Regions from separate parts of the Microbacterium sp. IEGM 1404 genome, predicted to be linked through region 1. Evidence: predicted binding sites of a transcription regulator. Region 1 holds the regulator's gene; each other region holds the start of a gene.
The links. Region 1 encodes HrcA, which represses chaperone genes, less so after heat shock. Its sites were predicted from a motif close to TTNGCACTCGNNNNNNNCGAGTGCNAA; they were not measured.
Positions count from the first base shown of each region.

Region 2: QM517_RS06310 (Hsp20/alpha crystallin family protein) is a predicted target of HrcA. The motif match lies at 1,992-2,018, and genes of this name have one in related genera.
Region 3: groL (chaperonin GroEL) is a predicted target of HrcA. The motif match lies at 2,673-2,699, and genes of this name have one in related genera.
Region 4: groES (co-chaperone GroES) is a predicted target of HrcA. The motif match lies at 1,516-1,542, and genes of this name have one in related genera.

Region 1 is NZ_JASHKP010000001.1:798,607-803,617, forward strand. It holds gene hemW (radical SAM family heme chaperone HemW) at 1-1,039, shown strand, start outside; gene hrcA (heat-inducible transcriptional repressor HrcA) at 1,121-2,155, shown strand; gene dnaJ (molecular chaperone DnaJ) at 2,209-3,330, shown strand; gene QM517_RS04070 (16S rRNA (uracil(1498)-N(3))-methyltransferase) at 3,333-4,067, shown strand; gene QM517_RS04075 (HIT domain-containing protein) at 4,115-4,462, shown strand; gene QM517_RS04080 (PhoH family protein) at 4,512-5,011, shown strand, end outside.
Region 2 is NZ_JASHKP010000002.1:131,778-136,788, forward strand. It holds gene QM517_RS06300 (UbiA family prenyltransferase) at 1-140, opposite strand, end outside; gene QM517_RS06305 (HNH endonuclease signature motif containing protein) at 296-1,810, opposite strand; gene QM517_RS06310 (Hsp20/alpha crystallin family protein) at 2,104-2,556, shown strand; gene QM517_RS06315 (iron-containing redox enzyme family protein) at 2,732-3,715, shown strand; gene QM517_RS06320 (CDGSH iron-sulfur domain-containing protein) at 3,712-3,912, shown strand; gene QM517_RS18595 (TetR/AcrR family transcriptional regulator) at 3,998-4,573, opposite strand; gene QM517_RS06330 (alpha/beta fold hydrolase) at 4,554-5,011, opposite strand, start outside.
Region 3 is NZ_JASHKP010000001.1:189,187-194,197, forward strand. It holds gene msrB (peptide-methionine (R)-S-oxide reductase MsrB) at 1-277, opposite strand, end outside; gene QM517_RS00930 (DUF2332 domain-containing protein) at 350-1,342, shown strand; gene QM517_RS00935 (DUF3263 domain-containing protein) at 1,352-1,606, shown strand; gene QM517_RS00940 (LytR C-terminal domain-containing protein) at 1,642-2,223, shown strand; gene QM517_RS00945 (cold-shock protein) at 2,358-2,561, shown strand; gene groL (chaperonin GroEL) at 2,738-4,357, shown strand; gene QM517_RS00955 (sensor histidine kinase) at 4,615-5,011, opposite strand, start outside.
Region 4 is NZ_JASHKP010000003.1:282,645-287,655, forward strand. It holds gene QM517_RS12065 (hypothetical protein) at 1-287, shown strand, start outside; gene QM517_RS12070 (class I SAM-dependent methyltransferase) at 300-1,490, opposite strand; gene groES (co-chaperone GroES) at 1,622-1,918, shown strand; gene rarD (EamA family transporter RarD) at 2,034-2,972, shown strand; gene QM517_RS12085 (ABC transporter substrate-binding protein) at 3,111-4,391, shown strand; gene QM517_RS12090 (hypothetical protein) at 4,531-5,011, opposite strand, start outside.

The DNA.
Region 1 (5,011 bases):
GGAGGACTTCGCCGACACGCTGGCCGCCGAGGTGCGCCTGGCGGGCGGGGTGATGGATGCCGCGGGCGGGCGGCGCGCGGCATCCACCGTGTTCTTCGGCGGCGGCACCCCCACGCTGCTGCCACCGGGGGATCTGGCACGGATGCTGGGAGCGGTGCGCGACGAGTTCGGCATCGCCGACGGTGCCGAGGTGACGGTGGAGGCGAACCCCGACACCGTCGACGACCGCGTCGCCGAGACGCTGGCGGCGGCGGGGGTGACCCGACTGTCGATCGGGATGCAGTCCGCGCAGCCGCACGTCCTGGCGGTGCTCGACCGCACCCACGACCCGCGCAATGTCGCGACGGCGGTCGCGTCGGCGCGCCGCGCCGGCCTCGACGTGTCGCTCGACCTCATCTACGGCGCACCGGGGGAGTCGCTCGACGACTGGCGCTCGTCGCTCGAGACGGCGACGGCGCTGCGGCCCGATCACGTCTCGGCGTACGCGCTGATCGTCGAGGACGGCACGAAGCTCGCGCGCCAGATCCGCTCCGGCGTCGTGGCGATGCCGGATGACGACCTGCAGGCCGACATGTACGAGCTCGCCGACGACCTCCTCGGCGGTGCCGGCTACGACTGGTACGAGGTGTCGAACTGGGCGACCGACACGGCCCACCGCTCGCGGCACAACCTCGCGTACTGGCGCGGCACCGACTGGTGGGGCTTCGGCCCGGGCGCGCACAGCCACATCGCCGGACTCCGGTGGTGGAACGTGAAGCATCCCGCGGCGTATGCGCAGCGTCTGGCTGCGGGGGAGTCGCCGGCCGCGGCACGCGAGCGGCCGGACGAGACCGCACGGCGCCTCGAGTCGGTGCTCCTGCGCAGCCGGATCCGCGAGGGGCTGCCGGTGTCCGAACTCCTCGGCGCGGGCCGGAAGGCGGTGGCATCCCTCATCGCCGACGGCCTCGTCGAAGGACCGGATGCCGTGCGCGGGCGCATCGTGCTCACGCGTCGGGGCCGACTGCTCGCCGACGCCGTCGTCCGCGCCCTCACCGCCTGAGCGCGCTTCCGGCTCCACGGCGGGCGGGTGCTCTAGAATTGGCACTCAGGTGACCGGAGTGCCAGGAGAAGGGAGCAGGCCATGGTGTCCGAACGCGGCTTGCAAGTGCTCCGCGCGATCGTCCAGGACTACGTCGACACGCGCGAACCCGTCGGCAGCAAGGCGATCGTCGAGCGGCACGCCTTCGGGGTGTCGGCGGCGACCATCCGCAACGACATGGCGCTGCTGGAGGACGAAGACCTCATCGTCGCTCCCCACACATCGTCGGGGCGCGTACCCACCGACAAGGGCTACCGCGTCTTCGTCGATCACCTCGCCGAGCTCCGCCCGCTCTCGTCGGCGCAGCGGAGCGCCATCACGTCCTTCCTCGACGAGGCCGGCGACCTCGACGACCTCCTCGCGCGGACGGTGCGCGCGCTGACGCAGCTGACCGGCCAGGTCGCGATCGTGCAGTACCCCTCGTTCGCCCGCGCCAACCTCTCGCACGTGGAGCTGGTCGCCCTCGGCGGCCCCCGTGTGCTGGTCATCCTCGTCACCGACACCGGCCGTGTCTCCCAGCGGATCGCCCTGGTCCCGTTCGAGCCGTCCGAGAGCGACATCGTCCAACTGCGGGCGCGGGTGGGCGCGCTGCTCGTGGGCCGCAGCGTCGCCGACTGCGCGCAGACGGTCGCGACGACCGACGGGCCGCGACCCGGCAACGCGCTCGACGCGATCGCCGATGCGGTGCTCCGCGTCGTCGGCGAAGAGCTCGAGGAATTCCGTCAGGACCGCCTGGTCATGGCGGGCGCGGCGACCCTCGCCAAACGCGAATCCGACTTCCGCGGCAGCATCTACCCGCTTCTCGAGGCCATCGAGGAACAGGTCACGCTGCTCCGGCTCATGACCGAGATGGTGGCCGACGAGCAGGGTCTTTCGGCCAGCATCGGCCGCGAGAACGAACCGTTCGGTCTGGTGGAGGCATCCGTCCTCGCGAGCCGGTACGACGGTTCCGCGGGCGGCGCGCGCGTGGGCCTGCTGGGCCCCATGCGCATGGACTACTCCTCCAACCTCGCGGCGGTCCGCGCCGTCGCGCACTACCTCACCCGGATGCTCGAAGACGACGACACCGCTCGTTGACGAGGACCGCACGGAAACGGAACGACCCCGCGTGAGCGGGCAGGAAGGCGATTGTGGCTGACCACTACGAGGTCCTCGGCGTCGCGCGCGACGCCGGCCCCGACGACATCAAGCGTGCGTACCGGCGTCTCGCGCGCGAGCTCCACCCGGACGTGAACCCGGGCGAGGACGCGTCCGAACGGTTCAAGCTCGTCACCCACGCCTACGACGTGCTGAGCGACCCCGAGCAGCGTCGCCGCTACGACATGGGCGGCGACCAGAACCCCTTCGGCGGCGGCGGAGCGGCCGGCTTCGGCGGCTTCAGCGACATCTTCGAGACGTTCTTCGGCGGCGCACAGGGCGGGGGCGGGCGCGGCCCGCGTCCCCGGTCCCGTCGCGAGCGCGGGCAGGACGCTCTCGTCCGCGTCACGCTCGAGCTCGGCGACGTCGTCTTCGGCGTGCACCGCGACCTCGAGGTCGACACCGCGGTCCTGTGCGAGACCTGCCAGGGCGCGTGCACGCAGCCCGGGACGGGCGAGGTCACCTGCGACATCTGCCACGGGTCGGGACACGTGCAGCGCACGGTCCGCAGCCTCCTCGGCAACGTGGTGACGAGCCAGCCCTGCAGCGTCTGCCAGGGCCACGGCACGACGATCCCGTACCCCTGCGGAACGTGCCAGGGTCAGGGGCGCGTCCGCGCCCGCCGCACGGTGTCGGTCGACATCCCCGCCGGCGTCGAGACGGGCCTGCGCCTGCAGCTCCCCGGCTCGGGCGAGGTCGGTCCCGCGGGCGGCCCGAACGGCGACCTGTACCTCGAGATCACCGTCGAGTCGCACGACGCCTTCAGCCGCGAGGGCGACGACCTGCTCGCGACCCTCGAGGTCTCGATGCCGGATGCCATCCTCGGCACCGCCACGACGATCGAGTCGCTCGACGGCAGCGTCGACCTCGAGGTGCGACCGGGCGTGCAGTCCGGTGACGTGCTGACGATCAAGGGCCGGGGCATCACGCCGCTGCGCGGCAGCCAGCGCGGCGATCTGAAGATCGGCGTGCACGTGGTGACCCCGACACGACTGGACCACAAGGAGCGCGCCCTCATCGAGGAGTTCGCCAAGCGCACGAAGGCCCCCCAGCCGCGCCTGGCCGAGCACCAGCAGGGCCTGTTCTCGAAGTTCCGCGACCGCTTCCGGCACTGACCGTGGCGCTGCACTTCGTCACGGACGACGCCGCGGCCGCGAGCGTCGGCGACGCCGTCGTGTTGACCGGTCCGGAGGCGCACCACGCCGCCGCGGTCCGGCGCGTGCGCGTCGACGAGGCGGTGACGCTCGGCGACGGGCGCGGCGTGTGGCTCGACGGTGTCGTGACGGCCGCGACGCCCAAGCAGGTGGACGTGCGGGTCACCGCGCGCGTCGAGGTTCCCGCACCGTCGCCGCGCATCGTCCTCGTGCAAGCGCTCGCGAAGGGCGACCGGGACGAGCTCGCGGTGCAGGCGGCGACCGAGCTGGGAGTCGACGCGATCGTCCCCTGGCAGGCCGCGCGGAGCGTCTCGCGGTGGGATGCCAAGGCCGAGAAGGGCCTCGCCCGCTGGCGCGCGATCGTCCGCGAGGCGGCGAAGCAGGCGCATCGCGCGTGGATCCCCGAGGTAGAGGGCGTCGCACGTCTGTCGGATCTGATCGCGCGGGCGGGCGACGCGCACGTTCTCGTGTTGGAGCCGTCCGCCGTCGAGAGGCTGACCGCTGTGGCATCCGATTCGTCCGACGATCGTGACGTCGTGCTCGTCGTCGGCCCCGAGGGCGGCATCGCGCCCGAGGAGCTCGACGCGCTGCGGGCGGTGGGTGCCCGGCTCGTCCGCCTCGGCGACACGGTGCTGCGCACCTCGACAGCGGGCGCGGCGGCGATCTCCGTGCTCTCCGCAGCGACGGGACGCTGGTAGCGCCTCCTCCCGGCCCGGCGCCGGACCCCGTCGATAGACTGGATGCCATGACCGAGCCGTCGATCTTCACGCGCATCCTCCAGGGCGAGATCCCCGCCGAGATCGTCGCCGAGACCGAGAACGCTTTCGCGATCCGCGACATCGCGCCGCAGGCGCCGGTACACCTGCTGGTGATCCCCAAGACCGAGCAGTACCGCAACGTCGTGGAACTGGCCGCCGGCGACCCCGACCTTCTGACCGAGATCGTGGGGCTCGCGAACTCCCTGGCCGCCGAGCACGCCGACGGCGACTTCCGACTCGTCTTCAACACCGGCGCCGGTGCCGGTCAGACGGTCTTCCATGTACACGCCCACGTTCTCGCGGGCGGACTGAACGAAAAGAGCACGGGTGGCTGATTCCCCCGAAGAACCCGTCGTCGAGCGTCTGTACGCCGACGGCGTCGCCATGGTCCAGCTCCTGGGCCCCCACGACCGACTGCTGCGCGTGGTCGAGAAGGAGCACCCCGACGTCGACGTCCACGTGCGCGGCAACGAGATCACCCTCACCGGGGGCGCATCGGCCGTGGCCGCGGCGAAGGGTCTCGTCGAGGAGCTCCTCACGATGACCCGCAACGGCCAGGGCCTCGACCCGTCCGACGTCTCGAGCTCCAGCCGCATCCTCCGCTCCGACGGCGGGCCCCGCCCGTCCGAGGTGCTCGGCGAGGCGATCCTGTCGTCGCGCGGCAAGGTCATCCGCCCCAAGACCCTGGGGCAGAAGGCGTACGTCGACGCGATCGAAGAGAACACGATCGTCTTCGGCATCGGCCCCGCCGGTACCGGCAAGACCTACCTCGCGATGGCGAAGGCCGTGCAGGCGTTGCAGCGCAAAGAGGTCAGCCGCATCATCCTCACGCGTCCCGCCGTCGAGGCGGGGGAGCGCCTGGGGTTCCTCCCGGGCAGCCTCAC
Region 2 (5,011 bases), on a different contig from region 1:
AGCAGCAGCAGCCGCCACGGCTCGAGACCGGCGGCGACGCCGAGCGCCAGCGACAGGGTCGTGACGACGAGCGTCGGTCCGGGATGCGTCGCACCCCAGAGCGCCCGCACGAGCGGTGTCTTCGCGGGGGCATCGGGCACGTGACGACGGTACCGCCTCCCGCGCGCCCGGGGCGGGCGGCCCGTCACGGCCCCAGGGAACTGCCGCCTCCAGGAACAGCAGCGCTCCGAAACAGCAGCGCTCGGAAACAGCAGCACGCTTGAGGTCAGCGGCAGGCCCGAGATCTGTTCCGTGCTCACGGACCCGCCGTCTCGTCGTCATCGACCCGCTTCTCCCAGGGGGCTGGGTCGGGTGCGAATCGAACACTGGCGGGTGGAACGGCAGAGGGATAGGGATCGGGGTGGTCGGTGTAGACGCGGCCGGTGGGTGAGGTCCATTCGAGGAGTCCGTCGGGGAGTTGCGTCACGCTCCAGCGCGTGAACTGCTTCTGTGTGTGGTGCCGTTGGCACAGGCAGGCGAGATTGCGGACGTCGGTGGCCCCGCCGTGCGCCCAGTCGGTGGTGTGGTCGATCTCGCAGCGGATCGCGGGAGCAGTGCACCCGGGCCATCGACAGCGGCGGTCGCGGGCACGCAGGTGCCGGTCGATCGCGGTGGTGCGGTGGTAGGTGTCGGTGTGCAGGACGGCGCCGGTGGCGGGGTGGGTGATCACCCGATCCCACGGGACGCGGGTGGCCTCGGCGAGGCGCCGCGCGGTTTCCGCATCGATGGGACCGCGGCCGACGAGCTCGGCCGGAGCCGCGTTCTCCCCTCCCGGCGCGAGCATGGTCACGGCTGGCACGACGACCTGCACCCTCGCGCGGATCTTGCCGAGGGTGCCGGGTCCGTCGTCGGGTCGGGTGGGGTCGAGAGTCGGGTCGCCGGTGAGGAGCATGTCGGCGAACACGTCCGCCCGCACCTGACCCATCGTGCGCGTATCCCGCTTCGGGAGGACGGGACCGGCGACCGGGTCGCCGTCGACGGCACCGTCGCCGCTCGCCCGACCCGTCGGCGACGCGGTCCCCCCGCGGGCGACCCCGCCCGTCGAGGCCATGTCGCCGGGGGCGGCATCGCCGAGACCGTCGCCCGCCTTCGCGTCCCGCGCCGCGTCCACGATGACCCGGGCCTGCTGCGTCACCCGGTCGTGGATCGCCTCGGCGAGCACGGTCGGGAGGGTCGCGATCAGGTCCGACATGCCCTCCGCCGCCGGGACCACGCGGACGCACCGCAACTCGCGCGCGGCCCGGTGGCGCTCGGTCACCGTCCGCGGATGCAACCTCTGCGCGGCCACGGCGAGCCGGCTCTTCAACCGGCCCGGACTGGACGCCTCCCCGGCGAGGGACACGGCCTCGGCATCGAAGTCCGCCCTCCGTTCCGCCGGCAGCCCCGCGCCGGCGTCCGCGATCACCCGCACATACCGCCGCGATATCGCCCCGCTCTCCCACGCCGCGACGGTTCGCGGGAACGACTCCACCAGCATCACCGCGTCGTCGATGTCGCGCTGCACCGTGCGATCCGACGCCCGGCATGCGGCCGCCACCTCGGACGCCACCTCCCGCAATGCCATCTCCGCGGCCCGCACCGACGCCCGTGTCGTCGCTGCGGCATCCAGGGCGAGTCGCCCGACCGCGGCCAAAGCCCGCACGCGCGCGACCTCCGCCGACGCGACCGCGGCCTCGGCGACGACGACGTCGGCGACCAGACCCGCCAACACCCCCACGTCGATCGCCACAACCCTCGACCCGGACGGCTCGGGCGGAACATTCGAAGACATGTACGAACGCTATTCGAAGCCCCCGACGTTCCCCCCGATCAGGCGGTGAATCTGTGCACAACCCCGAACCCCCGAGACCTGTGCAGAAGGGGCGCCACGGCGCGCGAAACCGCACCCACGACGCCGCCCTCGCCAGGCCCAGATGGGCGCGACGACCGCCACGCGACTCGCGCCAAAATCCTTGGCACTCTCCCCACGAGAGTGCTAATCTGACATCAAGTTGAGCGACAGAGACTCAACTTCAATGAACCTTCCGGATGCCGCATCCGGACCGATCGAAAAGGAGAACGACCATGGCCACCTACGACCCCTTCCGCGACCTCGACCGCCTCGCGTCGACGCTCCTCGACGCCCGCCGCGGCGGACCGCGACGCATGCCGATGGACCTGTACCGCGACGGCGACCACTACGTCCTGTCCGCCGACCTTCCGGGCGTCGACCCGGGCTCGGTCGACATCGACGTCGACGGTCAGCTGCTCACGATCCGCGCCGAGCGCACCCTCGCCGCGGGCGACGACGTCAAGTGGATCACGCGCGAGCGCGAGACCGCGTCGTTCGTCCGACAGCTGAACCTCGGCCAGGGCATCGACACCGAGCGCATCAGCGCCGCCTACCGCAATGGAGTGCTCTCGGTCACGATCCCCGTGAGCGAGAAGGCGAAGCCGCGGCGGATCGCGGTGTCCACCGACGACGCCGGCGACGTGATCGAGGCTCACGAGAGCACCCCGCAGCCGATCGAGCAGTGAGCACCCCGGAGGGGGCGGCCGATGGGTCGCCCCCTCCGCCCGTGTCAAGGCCCTCGGCGATCCGGAGCGGCGCCCGCAGAGTGCTCCGGTGTCCGCGACCCTCTCCCCCCACGATCCGCCGGCCGCCATCGACGCCGACGACGCCCCCACCCTTCCCTTCACTCCGCGCGGCCCGGTGAGCGCTGCCGTCCTGCACCACCTCGGCGTGGGCGCGGCGACGAACCACACGGTCCTCGCCGATGCGGCCGTCGCCGCGTCGGCCGACGTCGAGACCGACGACGACCTCCAGCTCGCCCTCTTCGCGCTGTACGCCTCGGCCTACGGGTCGGTCCCGGCGTTCGACCCGGAGCTCGAGTGGGAGCCGTCGCTCATCGCCACCCGCGGCGTCATCGAGCGGGCATTCGAGACCGCGCTGCGCGCGCGCATCCTCCCACCCGAACTCCCGGCGGCGACCGCGGATGCCGTGGCCCGCGCACTCTTCACCCTGACCGCCGCCGACGGCGGTCCAAGCCTCTCGCGCCACCTCGCGAAGAAGGCGACCCTCGACCAGGCACACGAGTTCCTCGTGCACCGCTCGGTCTACACGCTGCGGGAGGCCGACCCGCACTCCTGGGCGATCCCGCGCCTGACCGGACGCCCGAAAGCCGCGCTGGTGGAGATCCAGTCCGACGAGTACGGCGGCGGCGACCCCGAGCGCGTCCACGCCGAGCTCTTCGCCCGTGCCGTGCGCGCGGCCGGACTCTCCGACGCCTATGGCGCCTACGTCGACGACGTGCCCGCCGTGACCCTGGCATCCCACAATGCGATGTCGATGTTCGGCCTCAACCGGCGCCTCCTCGGCGCGATCGTCGGACACCTCGCGGCGTTCGAGATGACGTCCTCGATCCCGAACCGCCTGTACGCCGAGGGATTGCGGCGACTGGGCTTCGATGACGACGTGTGCGGCTACTTCGACGAGCACGTCGAAGCCGACGCGGTGCACGAGCAGATCGCGGCCCGCGACCTCGCCGGCACCCTCGCCGAGGACCGCCCCGATCTGCTCCCCGACATCCTTTTCGGCGCTGCCGCCTGCCTGAGCGTCGATGGTCGCGTGGGCGAGCACCTGCTCGATGCCTGGGGGCGTGGCGCGTCCTCGCTGCGCCCCGAGGACGCCCGGTGACCGCCGAGCGTCCGCGCATCACGGCCTATCCCGACGGCCCTCTGCTCGTGCGCGGAGACGTGGACCTGCGTCACGCCGACGGCGCCCCGATCGAGAAGCGCCGGCGCACGGTGGCGCTGTGCCGGTGCGGCCTGTCCAGGATCAAGCCGTTCTGCGACGGGACGCACAAGCCCGCCGGGTTCCGCACCGACGACTGACCCATCCGTCGCGGACGGTCCGCGCGACCCGGCATCCTGAGCCCGATCGCCCACCCCGGAGTCGTTTCCGCCGACGGGGATGCCGTCACTTCGCCGCGTGCTCGCCGTCCACGGGCCGGGAGAGTTCGGCATCCAGCGCGTCGACGAGGCGGGTGAAGGTCTCGTCCACCGACTCGGGCTGACGGAAACCGCCGATCCTCTCCAGGTCGGTGAACCCGTGCAGAGCCGAACGGACGTACCTGATGCGGTGGACGTCGGCCGCCCCGGCGCCGTACCCGGCGAGCGCCCGGATGATCTCGTCCACGACCTCGGCCGCCGCCTGCTCCCACTCGGCACCGGTCCCCCCGCGCTGGGCGAGTTCGTACATGCCGGGACGCTCGCGTGCGAAACCCCGGTAGGCCGCGGCCAGCGCCCCGAGGGCGTCGCGGGACGACACCCCGCGCGACGATCGCGCGAGGGCGTCGCCGAAGGCGCGGGTGGCGGCGAGCGCGAGACGATCCGTCAGATCGCCGAGACCGCCGACGTGCTTGTACAGGCTGGGAGCGGCGACGCCGAGGGCGGCGGCGACGCGGGAGAGGGTCAGGGATGCCACTCCTTCGGCGTCGACGAGCTCGGCGGCGCGGCGGACGACGACGTCGGCGTCAAGACCGGCCCGCGGCACCGCTCACCTCCGCGAGGAGCATGAGCACCCGGTCGGCGACGACGTCGGGAGCCTCGAGCATCGGCGCATGGCCCACGCCGGGGACGAGCTGGACGTCGGCGGAGAGCTCGCCGGCGAGCCAGGCGGCCTCGGCGGCGGGGTCCTTCCAGTCGGGGTCCGCCTCTCCCATCACGACGAGCGCGGGAGCGGTGACGCGCGGCAGGAACGGCGCGACGACCGAGTGATCGACGCGCGTGGTGCGGGAGAACGCCCGCCACCGTCCGGGCCGCGCGAGTCGGCGCGACAGGTGCGCGGCCCGTTCGCGCGCACCGACGCCAAGTCCCGGCCACAGCGACGCGGAGTAGCCGCGCCAGACGGCCGGCCCCCAGGGACGGGCGAGCAGCACGCGCAGGAGCATCCCGAGCGCGACGTTGCCGTTGCGGGCGAAGGGCCCGAGCA
Region 3 (5,011 bases), 610 kb from region 1:
TGCGCTGCATGCCGTGGCTGTTGTCCTCGATCAGCTCGACGGCCTCGGGGCGCACCGACTCGTAGAAGCTCGGCCACCCGCAGTGCGAGTCGAACTTCGTGCCGCTCTGGAACAGCTCGGCGCCGCACGCGGCGCACGCGTAGAGGCCGGCGCGGCTCTCATCGAGCAGCTCGCCCGTCCAGGCGCGTTCGGTGCCGGCCTGGCGCAGGACCGCGTACTGTTCGGGCGTCAGCTCGGCCCGCCACTGGTCGTCGGACTTTTCGACGGCGTAGGTCATGGGTGGTCTCCTTCGTCCCCTCCATTGTCTCGTGTCCCGGACCGGTGATGCCCGTGGCGGGATAATCGCGGGGTGGACCAGGATGCCGTGACCGCCGTCGTCGACCGCTACGGGCGGTTCGCCCGCGACGAAGCGCGCGGCCGCTCCCGCGTGTACCAGGACTGGGCGCGACGGGTGGAGATCGATCCGGATGTCGCGGAGGTGCTGGCGCGGATTCCGGACACGCATCGCCAGCCGCCCCTCGTCTTCGCGGTCATGCGTCTGCTCGGCGCGCCGATGGAGACGGGGGATCGATGGGCCGCGTGGGTCGTCGCGCACGCCGACGCGATCGTCGACGAGTGCACTCGGCGGACCCTCCAGACGAACGAACCGCTGCGATGCGCCGCGCTGCTGCCGGCGCTGTCGCTCATCGAGAGGCCGATCGCGCTGATCGAGATCGGCGCCAGCGCGGGACTGTGCCTCTACCTCGACCGGTACTCGTACCGGTTCCGCGCCGCGGACGGCGCCGTCCAGAGCCTCGACCCGTCGGACGGACCGAGCCCGGTGGTGCTGGAGTCCGAGATCGAGGGCGACCCTCCGCTGCGCCTCCCCGAGGTCGTGTGGCGGGCAGGGATCGACCTCGAGCCGCTCGACGCGCGGGACGCGCGCGATCGCGCCTGGCTCACCGGGCTGGTGTGGCCGGGGGAGGACGGCCGCCGCGAACGGATCACCGCGGCCCTCGACATCGCCGCAGGCGATCCGCCCCTCCTCGTCGAGGGGGACGGGGCCGCAGCGCTCCCGGCGCTCGCGGCGCTCGCCCCGCGCGATGCGACCCTGGTCGTCACGACGCCCGGTGTCCTCGCGCACGTGCCGCGGCGTCACCGCGGAGACGTCATCGCGGCCGCGCGTGCCGCGGGGCGGTGGGTCACCCTGGATGCCGGGGGCCTCCACGATGCGTGGAACGAGACGCCCCACCTCCGTCCGGGGGGCTTCGCGCTCGCGCTGGACGGGGAGGTCCTCGCCAGCGTCGACCCGCTCGGGGCTTGGGTGGCGTGGCATCCGGGATCCGCCTTCCGTGCGCAGTAGCGTGAAGTCGTGCCTCTCTCCGACCGTGACCGCGCGTTCCTCGCGTTCGAAGGTGAGTGGCGTCGCCACGGCGGCGCGAAGGAGGAGGCGATCCGCGCGGAGTTCGACCTCGCGCCCGCCCGGTACTACCAGCTGCTCGGGCGTCTGCTCGACGACCCCGAGGCGCTGGCGCACGACCCGATGCTGGTGCGGCGCCTCCGCCGCCGCCGGGACGAGGCCGCCGAGCAGCACCGGACGCGCCTCGGGCGCACGGCGTCACGCTGATCGGACGCTGGGGAACCGACCGGTAACATCGTCCAATGCCCAGATCGACCTTCCCGCGGGATCGCTTCGACGACCTTCCGGACGGTGACGGCCGCGTCGGCGCCCACCGGGCGGAGCGCCCCCGCTCGCGCGGGTGGCTTGTCTTCCTCTGGGCCGCGCTGGCGACGATCGTCCTCATCGTCGTCGGGATCTTCGGGGTGCTCGTGGCATCCGGGCGGATCTCGTTGTCCTCCGATCCCGAGCCGACGCCGACCGTGGCCGAGACCACTCCGCCGGCCATCGACACCTCCTACTCGGTGGTCGTCCTCAACGGCACCGCCGACGAGGGCCTCGCGGGCAACCTCCGGGATCAGATCGTGGCCCTCGGGTGGTCGGGCGACGCCGTCCAGACGGGCGACTCCGACACGACCGACTTCGCCACGACGACCGTGTACTACAAGAGTCCGGCGGACGAGCAGGCCGCGCTCGGCCTCGCCGCGGCGATCGGAGGCGCGGAGGTCGCGCAGAGCGACTTCCTCCAACCCACCGACGACCCGAACACCGCCGACGACGAAAGCGCCGAGAAGCGTCTGGTCGTGGTGATCGGTCTCGACAGGGCGACCCAGCCCACCCCCTGAGTCCTCGCGGCCGTCCGGTGTTTCCGCGGCGTAAAAAGTTGGATGCCGCCGTGTCAACAATGGCCTCCCGGGCCGGAATCACGCGGCTCCCCGTGCTTACGATGACCACGTCGTTCAGCAACAGGAGAGTTCGCATGGCCCAGGGCACCGTCAAATGGTTCAACGCCGAGAAGGGTTACGGTTTCATCACCGTGACGGACGGCCAGGACGTCTTCGTCCACTACTCGAACATCGAGATGTCCGGCTTCCGAGTCCTCGAGGAAGGACAGGCCGTCGAGTTCACCGTCGGGTCCGGTCAGAAGGGCCCGCAGGCCGAGTCGGTCCGCCTCATCGCCTGACCGCCTCTCGCTTTCCCGCCCGCCGCGGTCCCCGTTCACGGGGGCCGCGGCGTCGTCGTGTCCGGGGGTGTCGTGTGGCTTGCACTCACCAGGGGCGAGTGCCAGAATGAATTAGCACTCGCTTTCGTCGAGTGCCAAAAACTGGAAGTCACCCGTCCGGGAGGGACGACAAACTTATGGCAAAGATCATCGCTTTCGACGAAGAGGCCCGTCGCGGTCTCGAGCGCGGCCTCAACACCCTGGCCGACGCCGTCAAGGTGACCCTGGGCCCCCGCGGTCGCAACGTCGTGCTCGAGAAGAAGTGGGGCGCCCCCACGATCACGAACGACGGTGTCTCGATCGCCAAGGAGATCGAGCTCGACGACCCGTACGAGAAGATCGGCGCCGAGCTGGTCAAGGAGGTCGCCAAGAAGACCGACGACGTCGCCGGTGACGGAACCACCACCGCGACCGTCCTCGCTCAGGCGCTCGTGCGCGAGGGTCTGCGCAACGTCGCGGCCGGCGCCGACCCCATCTCGCTCAAGAAGGGCATCGAGAAGGCCGTCAAGGCCGTGACCGACGAGCTCCTCGCTTCGGCCAAGGAGGTCGAGTCGAAGGAGCAGATCGCCGCGACCGCCTCCATCTCGGCCGCTGACCCCGCGATCGGGGAGCTCATCGCCGAGGCGATCGACAAGGTCGGCAAGGAGGGTGTGGTCACCGTCGAGGAGTCCAACACCTTCGGCACCGAGCTCGAGCTCACCGAGGGCATGCGCTTCGACAAGGGGTACATCAACCCCTACTTCGTCACCGACCCCGAGCGTCAGGAAGCGGTCTTCGAAGACCCTTACATCCTGATCGCGAACCAGAAGATCTCGAACATCAAGGACCTTCTGCCCATCGTCGACAAGGTGATCCAGGAGGGCAAGGAGCTCCTCATCATCGCCGAGGACGTCGAGGGCGAGGCTCTTGCGACGCTCGTGCTCAACAAGATCCGCGGCATCTTCAAGTCGGTGGCCGTCAAGGCGCCCGGCTTCGGCGACCGTCGCAAGGCGCAGCTGCAGGACATCGCGATCCTCACCGGCGGCCAGGTCATCACCGAAGAGGTGGGCCTCAAGCTCGAGAACGCGACCGTCGACCTGCTCGGCCGCGCGCGCAAGGTCATCATCACCAAGGACGAGACGACCATCGTCGAGGGTGCCGGTGACTCCGCGCTGATCGAGGGTCGTGTGACCCAGATCCGCCGCGAGATCGAGAACACCGACAGCGACTACGACCGCGAGAAGCTCCAGGAGCGCCTCGCCAAGCTCGCCGGTGGCGTCGCCGTCATCAAGGCCGGTGCCGCGACCGAGGTCGAGCTCAAGGAGCGCAAGCACCGCATCGAGGACGCCGTGCGCAACGCCAAGGCCGCCGTGGAAGAGGGTGTCGTCGCCGGTGGTGGCGTCGCGCTCATCCAGGCCGGCAAGACGGCTCTGGCGAACCTCGAGCTCGTCGGTGACGAGGCCACGGGTGCGAACATCGTCCGCGTCGCCATCGAGGCTCCGCTCAAGCAGATCGCCCTCAACGCCGGCCTCGAGCCCGGCGTCGTGGCCAACAAGGTCTCCGAGCTCCCCGTGGGCCACGGCCTCAACGCCGCGACCGGTGAATACGGTGACCTGTTCGCGCAGGGCATCATCGACCCCGCCAAGGTGACGCGCTCCGCGCTGCAGAACGCCGCGTCGATCGCCGGTCTCTTCCTCACCACCGAGGCCGTCGTCGCCGACAAGCCCGAGAAGGTCGCCGCTCCCGCGGGCGACCCGACCGGCGGCATGGACTTCTGATCCACGCCTGAGCGCTGAAAGAACGCCCCCTCCTTCGGGAGGGGGCGTTCTTTCGTCGGGGCGCGAGGCCACGAGGCCTCGCCTCCTTGGCTCTGCCGCGGGCGGTTTCGGTCGATGTTGACTTGGCGCGAACGTACGCGTGGGTAGGGTCGGCGCGGGCGTTCGCCCGAAGTCAGCGCAGCGCGGCGCGGGCCGGCACGGCGCAGCGCGGCGCAGCACCGCGCAGCCGTCACCGCCCGGCGGAGCGCGCGGCGGGGCTACTCGTCGGCGATCTCGGGCCGGAGGGCCTCGGGGAGCCGCTCGAGCGGCTGCGTCGTGATGAGAGCGTGCTCGCTGGCATCCCGACGCTCTGCGAGCGGGAGCGACACCCGGAAGGTCGCGCCACCGCCGGGGGTGTCGGCCACCTCGACCTTCCCGTGCAGCAGGTCGACGATGGATGCCACGATCGACAGGCCGAGTCCGGAGCCGCCGGTTTCGCGGGTGCGTGAGGTGTCGGCGCGCCAGAAGCGCTGGAAGATCTGCTCGCGGATCTGCTCGGGCACACCTTCGCCGTGGTCGATGACCTCGATCCACCCCATGTCGGTCTCGGCATCCACCCCCACGCGCAAGCCGATGGGGGAGTCGTCCGGAGTGAACCGGCGGGCATTGCCGAGG
Region 4 (5,011 bases), on a different contig from region 1:
CCGCGTTCGGCGAGCACGTCGTGCCCTGGAGCCCGCCGGCCCCGGTCGCGCCACCGTCCGTCGCGCCGTGGGCCCTGGCCGTCGCGATCGCCGCTCTCGTCGCGTCGCTGTTCGCCGGCGTCCTGCTGCCCCTCGGCGTCGTCGCGATCGTCATGTCGATCATCTCGCTGCGCCGCGCGCACGACAGTCGCCGCGTCGCGATCTGGGCGCTCGCGCTCGCCGTGCTGTCGGTGATCTTCAGCGGCGGCTGGCTGATCTGGGCGCTGCCGCAGCTGTCGACGGTCTGATCTCCGGGCCCGTCAGCCCACGCGGTCGGCGAGGAGCGCGACGCGGCGCCCCGCCACCCGCGTCATGAGCAGCGTCGCCGACTCGTCGCCCCTCAGTGACAGGCGGGTCCGTAGCACGGCGGGGTCGACGTCGACCCCGCGCTTCTTGATCTCGAGGGTGCCGATGTTGCGCTCCCGCAGCGCCCGCGCGAGCTTCTTCGTGTCCGCCGGGAGCTCCTCGCGGACGCGGAACGACGAGACGAACGGGCTCGTGAGCGCCGCGTCGGAGGTCAGGTAGGCGATGCCCGGCGCCAGCATCCCGGCATCCAGGGAGCGGGCGACCTCGCCGATCAGCCGCGCGCGGATGACGGCGCCGTCGGGCTCGTGCACGAAGGCGCCGAGTTCGCGCGGCTCGACGTCGGGCGCGTCGGTGGGAGCTGTCAACTCCCACACGTCGTCGCCTCGCACGACGAGCGCAGCGCGGCGCACACCCTCGCGAGCGAGACGTCCCGACCAGAGGACGAGTTCGATCGTCGAGCCGTCGGCGCTGATCCACTGCGCCTCGACGTCGTCCGGGATCAGTTCGCGGTCGAACGCCGGCCCGAGCTTCACGCCGCCGGGTCGCTCCTGCAGCAGCCCGAACACCCAGTCCAGTGACGGCGACCACTGGTCGGCCGACACGCGCCGCGTCTCGCCGTGGCCGGCGGTGCGTCGCGCGGGGTCGAGCCACACGGCATCCACTCCGCCGAGGTCGGCGTCCTCCGCGCGCCCGTGCGCCACGGTCACGGCGTCGCCGAAGGGCGCGAGGTTGTACGCGGCGATCGCGGCCGTGACCTCGTCGGCGTCGACCGCTTCGACGCGGATGCCGAGACCCGCGAGGCCGAGGGCGTCTCCGCCGATCCCGCAGCCGAGGTCGGCCACCGACGAGACGCCGGCCGCGCGGAACCGCCCCGCATGGCGGGCGGCGATGGACAGCCGCGTCGCCTGTTCTAGTCCCGCCCGGGTGAAGAGCATGCGGTCGGCGAACGGACCGAACTTCGCGGCGGCCTTCACGCGCAGACGGGCCTGGCCCACCACGGCGGCGACGAGATCGGGGGAGTGGCCGGCGGCCCGCAGTCGCGACACCGCGCGCGCGGCTTCGTCGGTCGTCGTGAGCGGACCCAGCTCGTCGAGCAGGGACAGGCCCTCGGCGGTGAGCAAGGCGGTGAGCTCGGCGATCTCCACCGGCCCAGCCTAGGTGTCGATTCTGTTGGCACTCGCGTTGCGTGAGTGCCAACGCTTCTCTACACTCGGATTAGCACTCTCCCCGCGTGAGTGCTGACAAGTCTTCTGTAACGAGAAAGAAGAGGTAGACCGTGTCGGTTTCCATCAAGCCGCTCGAGGACCGCATCGTCATCAAGCAGGTCGAGGCTGAGCAGACCACCGCGAGTGGTCTCGTCATCCCCGACACCGCCAAGGAGAAGCCGCAGGAGGGCGAGGTCGTCGCCGTCGGACCCGGCCGTATCGACGACAACGGCAACCGTGTCCCCCTCGACGTCACCGTCGGCGACCGCGTGCTCTACAGCAAGTACGGCGGGACCGAGGTCAAGTTCGGCGCCGACGAGTACCTGGTGCTCTCGGCTCGCGACGTCCTCGCGGTGGTCGTGCGCTGATCGCTCTGCGATTTCCGTAGAACCCCGGATGCCTCGGCATCCGGGGTTCTGCTTTTGGCGCGGAATGCGCGGTGTCCGGCAGATCCGCGTCGGCGCCCGCGCCTAGGCTGAGGCAGTGACCCCCGCTTCGCCGCCCGCCTCGGGATCCGTCCGCGGCGGCCTCTTCGCCTTCGCCGCCTATCTGCTGTGGGGCGTGCTGCCGCTGTACTTCCTGCAGCTCGAGCCGACCGGTCCGTGGGAGCTGGTCGCGTGGCGCATCCTGCTGTCGTTCGTGTTCTGCCTGATCCTGCTGACGGTCCTGCGCGCGTGGCGCCCCTTCCTCGCGATCGTCCGGCAGCCCCGCCTCCTCGGCCTGACGGCGCTGGCGGGCGCCCTCATCTACGTCAACTGGCAGACCTACGTCTACGGCGCCCTGAACGACCGGGTGATCGAGACGAGCCTCGGCTACTTCATCAACCCCATCGTCACGGTGCTGCTCGGGGTCACGGTGCTCCGCGAGCGGCTGCGTCCGGTCCAGTGGATCGCGATCGGGCTGTCGGTGGCCGCGGTGATGGTGATCGTCGTCGGTTACGGGGCATTCCCCTGGATCGCCCTGACGCTGGCGCTGTCGTTCGGCGTCTACGGACTGGTCAAGAAGCAGATCGGCCCGTCGGTGGATGCCGTCAGCGGTCTGACCCTCGAATCCTTCTGGCTGCTCCCGGTCGCCGTCGTGCAGCTGATCCTCGTGGCCGTGACGAGCGGGCTCACCATGGGCGCGAACGGCCCACTGCACACGGCCCTGCTGGCATCGGCGGGAGCGATCACCGCGATTCCGTTGCTGCTGTTCGCGGCCGGCGCTCGCCGGGCGCCGCTGACGGTCATGGGTCTCATCCAATTCGTCGCGCCGATCATCCAGTTCGGGATCGGCGTGTGGGTGCTGCACGAGCCGATGACGCTCGAGCGGTGGATCGGATTCGGGCTGGTCTGGGTCGCGCTGACGATTCTCAGCATCGACTCGCTCGTGGCGGCGCGTCGGCGCCGGACCGCAATATCGGATGTCAGCGAACCCGTCTAGAGGGCGTTATGACGCCGTGACCTCGGCGACGCACATCGTTAACGAACGGCAACACGACGAAAACGTGGAGACGATTAGGTTTAGGACACCAGACGGCACCCCTGTGCCGTCCAACGTTCATCCACAGCAAGGAGCACTATGAGCGTCTTCACGCGTTCGCGTGCCGGCAAGGTCCTGGGCGGTCTCGCTCTGGTCGGTGCCAGCGCGCTCGTCCTCGCCGGTTGCGCCGGTGGCGGCGACGCCGCCGCCCCCAGCGCATCGTCCAGCGGAGGCGCCGTGTCCAAGGCCGACGGCACGTTCAGCGTCGGCACGATCCTGCCCGCCACCGGTAACCTCGCCTTCCTCGGCCCGCCCGAGGTCGCCGGCGTGAAGCTCGCGATCAAGGACATCGAGGCCACGGGCGACGCGTTCCCGTTCAAGACCACGCTCACCGAGCGCGACTCGGGTGACACGACGACCGACATCGCCACGCAGTCGGCGACGGAGCTCGTCAGCGCCGGAGCCGACGTCGTCATCGGTGCCGCGTCCTCGGGTGTGTCGTTCACGTTCGTCGACCAGCTGGTCAACGCGGGCATCGTCCAGATCTCGCCGGCCAACACGTCGCCCGACTTCACGACGTACGCCGACGACGGGTACTACTGGCGTACCGCCCCCTCGGACGTCCTCCAGGGTCGCGTGCTCGGTAACCTCATGACCGGTGACGGTGCTGCCAACGTCGGCATCATCTACATCAACGACCCGTACGGCACCGGCCTGAAGGACAACGCCACCAAGGCCGTCGAGGCTGCCGGCGGCGAGGTCTCGGTCGCGGTTCCCTACAACCCGGGCGACACGGTGTTCACGTCGCAGGTCGACCAGCTCCTGGCCGCCAAGCCCGACGCCATCGCGGTCATCGCGTTCGAGGAGACCTCCTCGATCATCCCGCAGCTGGTGAACACGCAGGGCTTCCCGGGGTCGAAGGTGTACTTCGTCGACGGCAACCTGTCCAACTCGTACGAGTTCCAGCCCGGCACGCTGCAGGGCGCCAAGGGAACGCTGCCCGGCAACCCGGCCGACACCGCCTTCCAGAGCCGTCTTCTCGAGGTCGACCCGGCGCTCACCGACTTCAGCTACGCGCCGGAGTCGTACGACGCGGTCATCGTCGCGGCCCTGGCTGCGGCGCAGGCCAAGGACGACTCGGGCACGGCGATCCGTGACAACCTGCAGTCGGTCACCGAGGGCGGCGAGAAGTGCACGACCTTCGCGGACTGCCTGACGCTGATCAACGACGGCAAGGACATCGACTACGACGGTGTCTCGGGCCCGATCACGTTCGACGCGAACGGTGACCCGACCGAGGCGTACATCGGCATCTACCAGTACGGTGCCGACAACAAGTACACCCTGCTGAACACGGAGTTCGGTTCGCTCAACGAGTGATCTGATCCGATCAGGGAGGGCCCGGATGCCACGGCATCCGGGCCCTTCTGTCTGCGTCCCGCGCGCGAGGGGTCAATATCTGTCGCTTCAAATGCTCTCAGGCGACAGATATTGACCCCTCACGCGGCACGCGCGGCGGTCAGGCCGCGGGCGCCAGGCCGCAGGCGGCGGCGGTGAAGGCGAGCAGGTCGTCGGCCACCGCCTGCGGGCGCGGCAGCGAGACCACCACCTCGCGGCCGTCGACGCGGGCGACGAGGTCGAAGAGCGTTCCGACCTTGTCTTCCGCGATCGCGTGCGGGTCGCACCGGCGCGGCGTCACGGCCACCGTCAGCGTCGAGGGGGCATCGCCGGGGGAGACGGTCGTGTCGAGCCCCGCTTCCTCCCCTCCGGCGAAATGCAGCAGCGGGGTGCCCCGCAGCGCCTCGAGCTCGATCGGCGCGCCGTCTCCGCCCGTCGGCGTGATCGAGATCGTCAGGTCGGCCGTCCCGTCTCCGCGGGGCGAAGCGGCCGTGGCCGCGACCTCCGCCACGGCCGCGAGATCGTCGCGGTCGCACTGTGTCGCGCTCAGGCGGGCGAGGATGCCGAGCGGATCGTCGGCGTCGACCTCGGACGTACCCGAG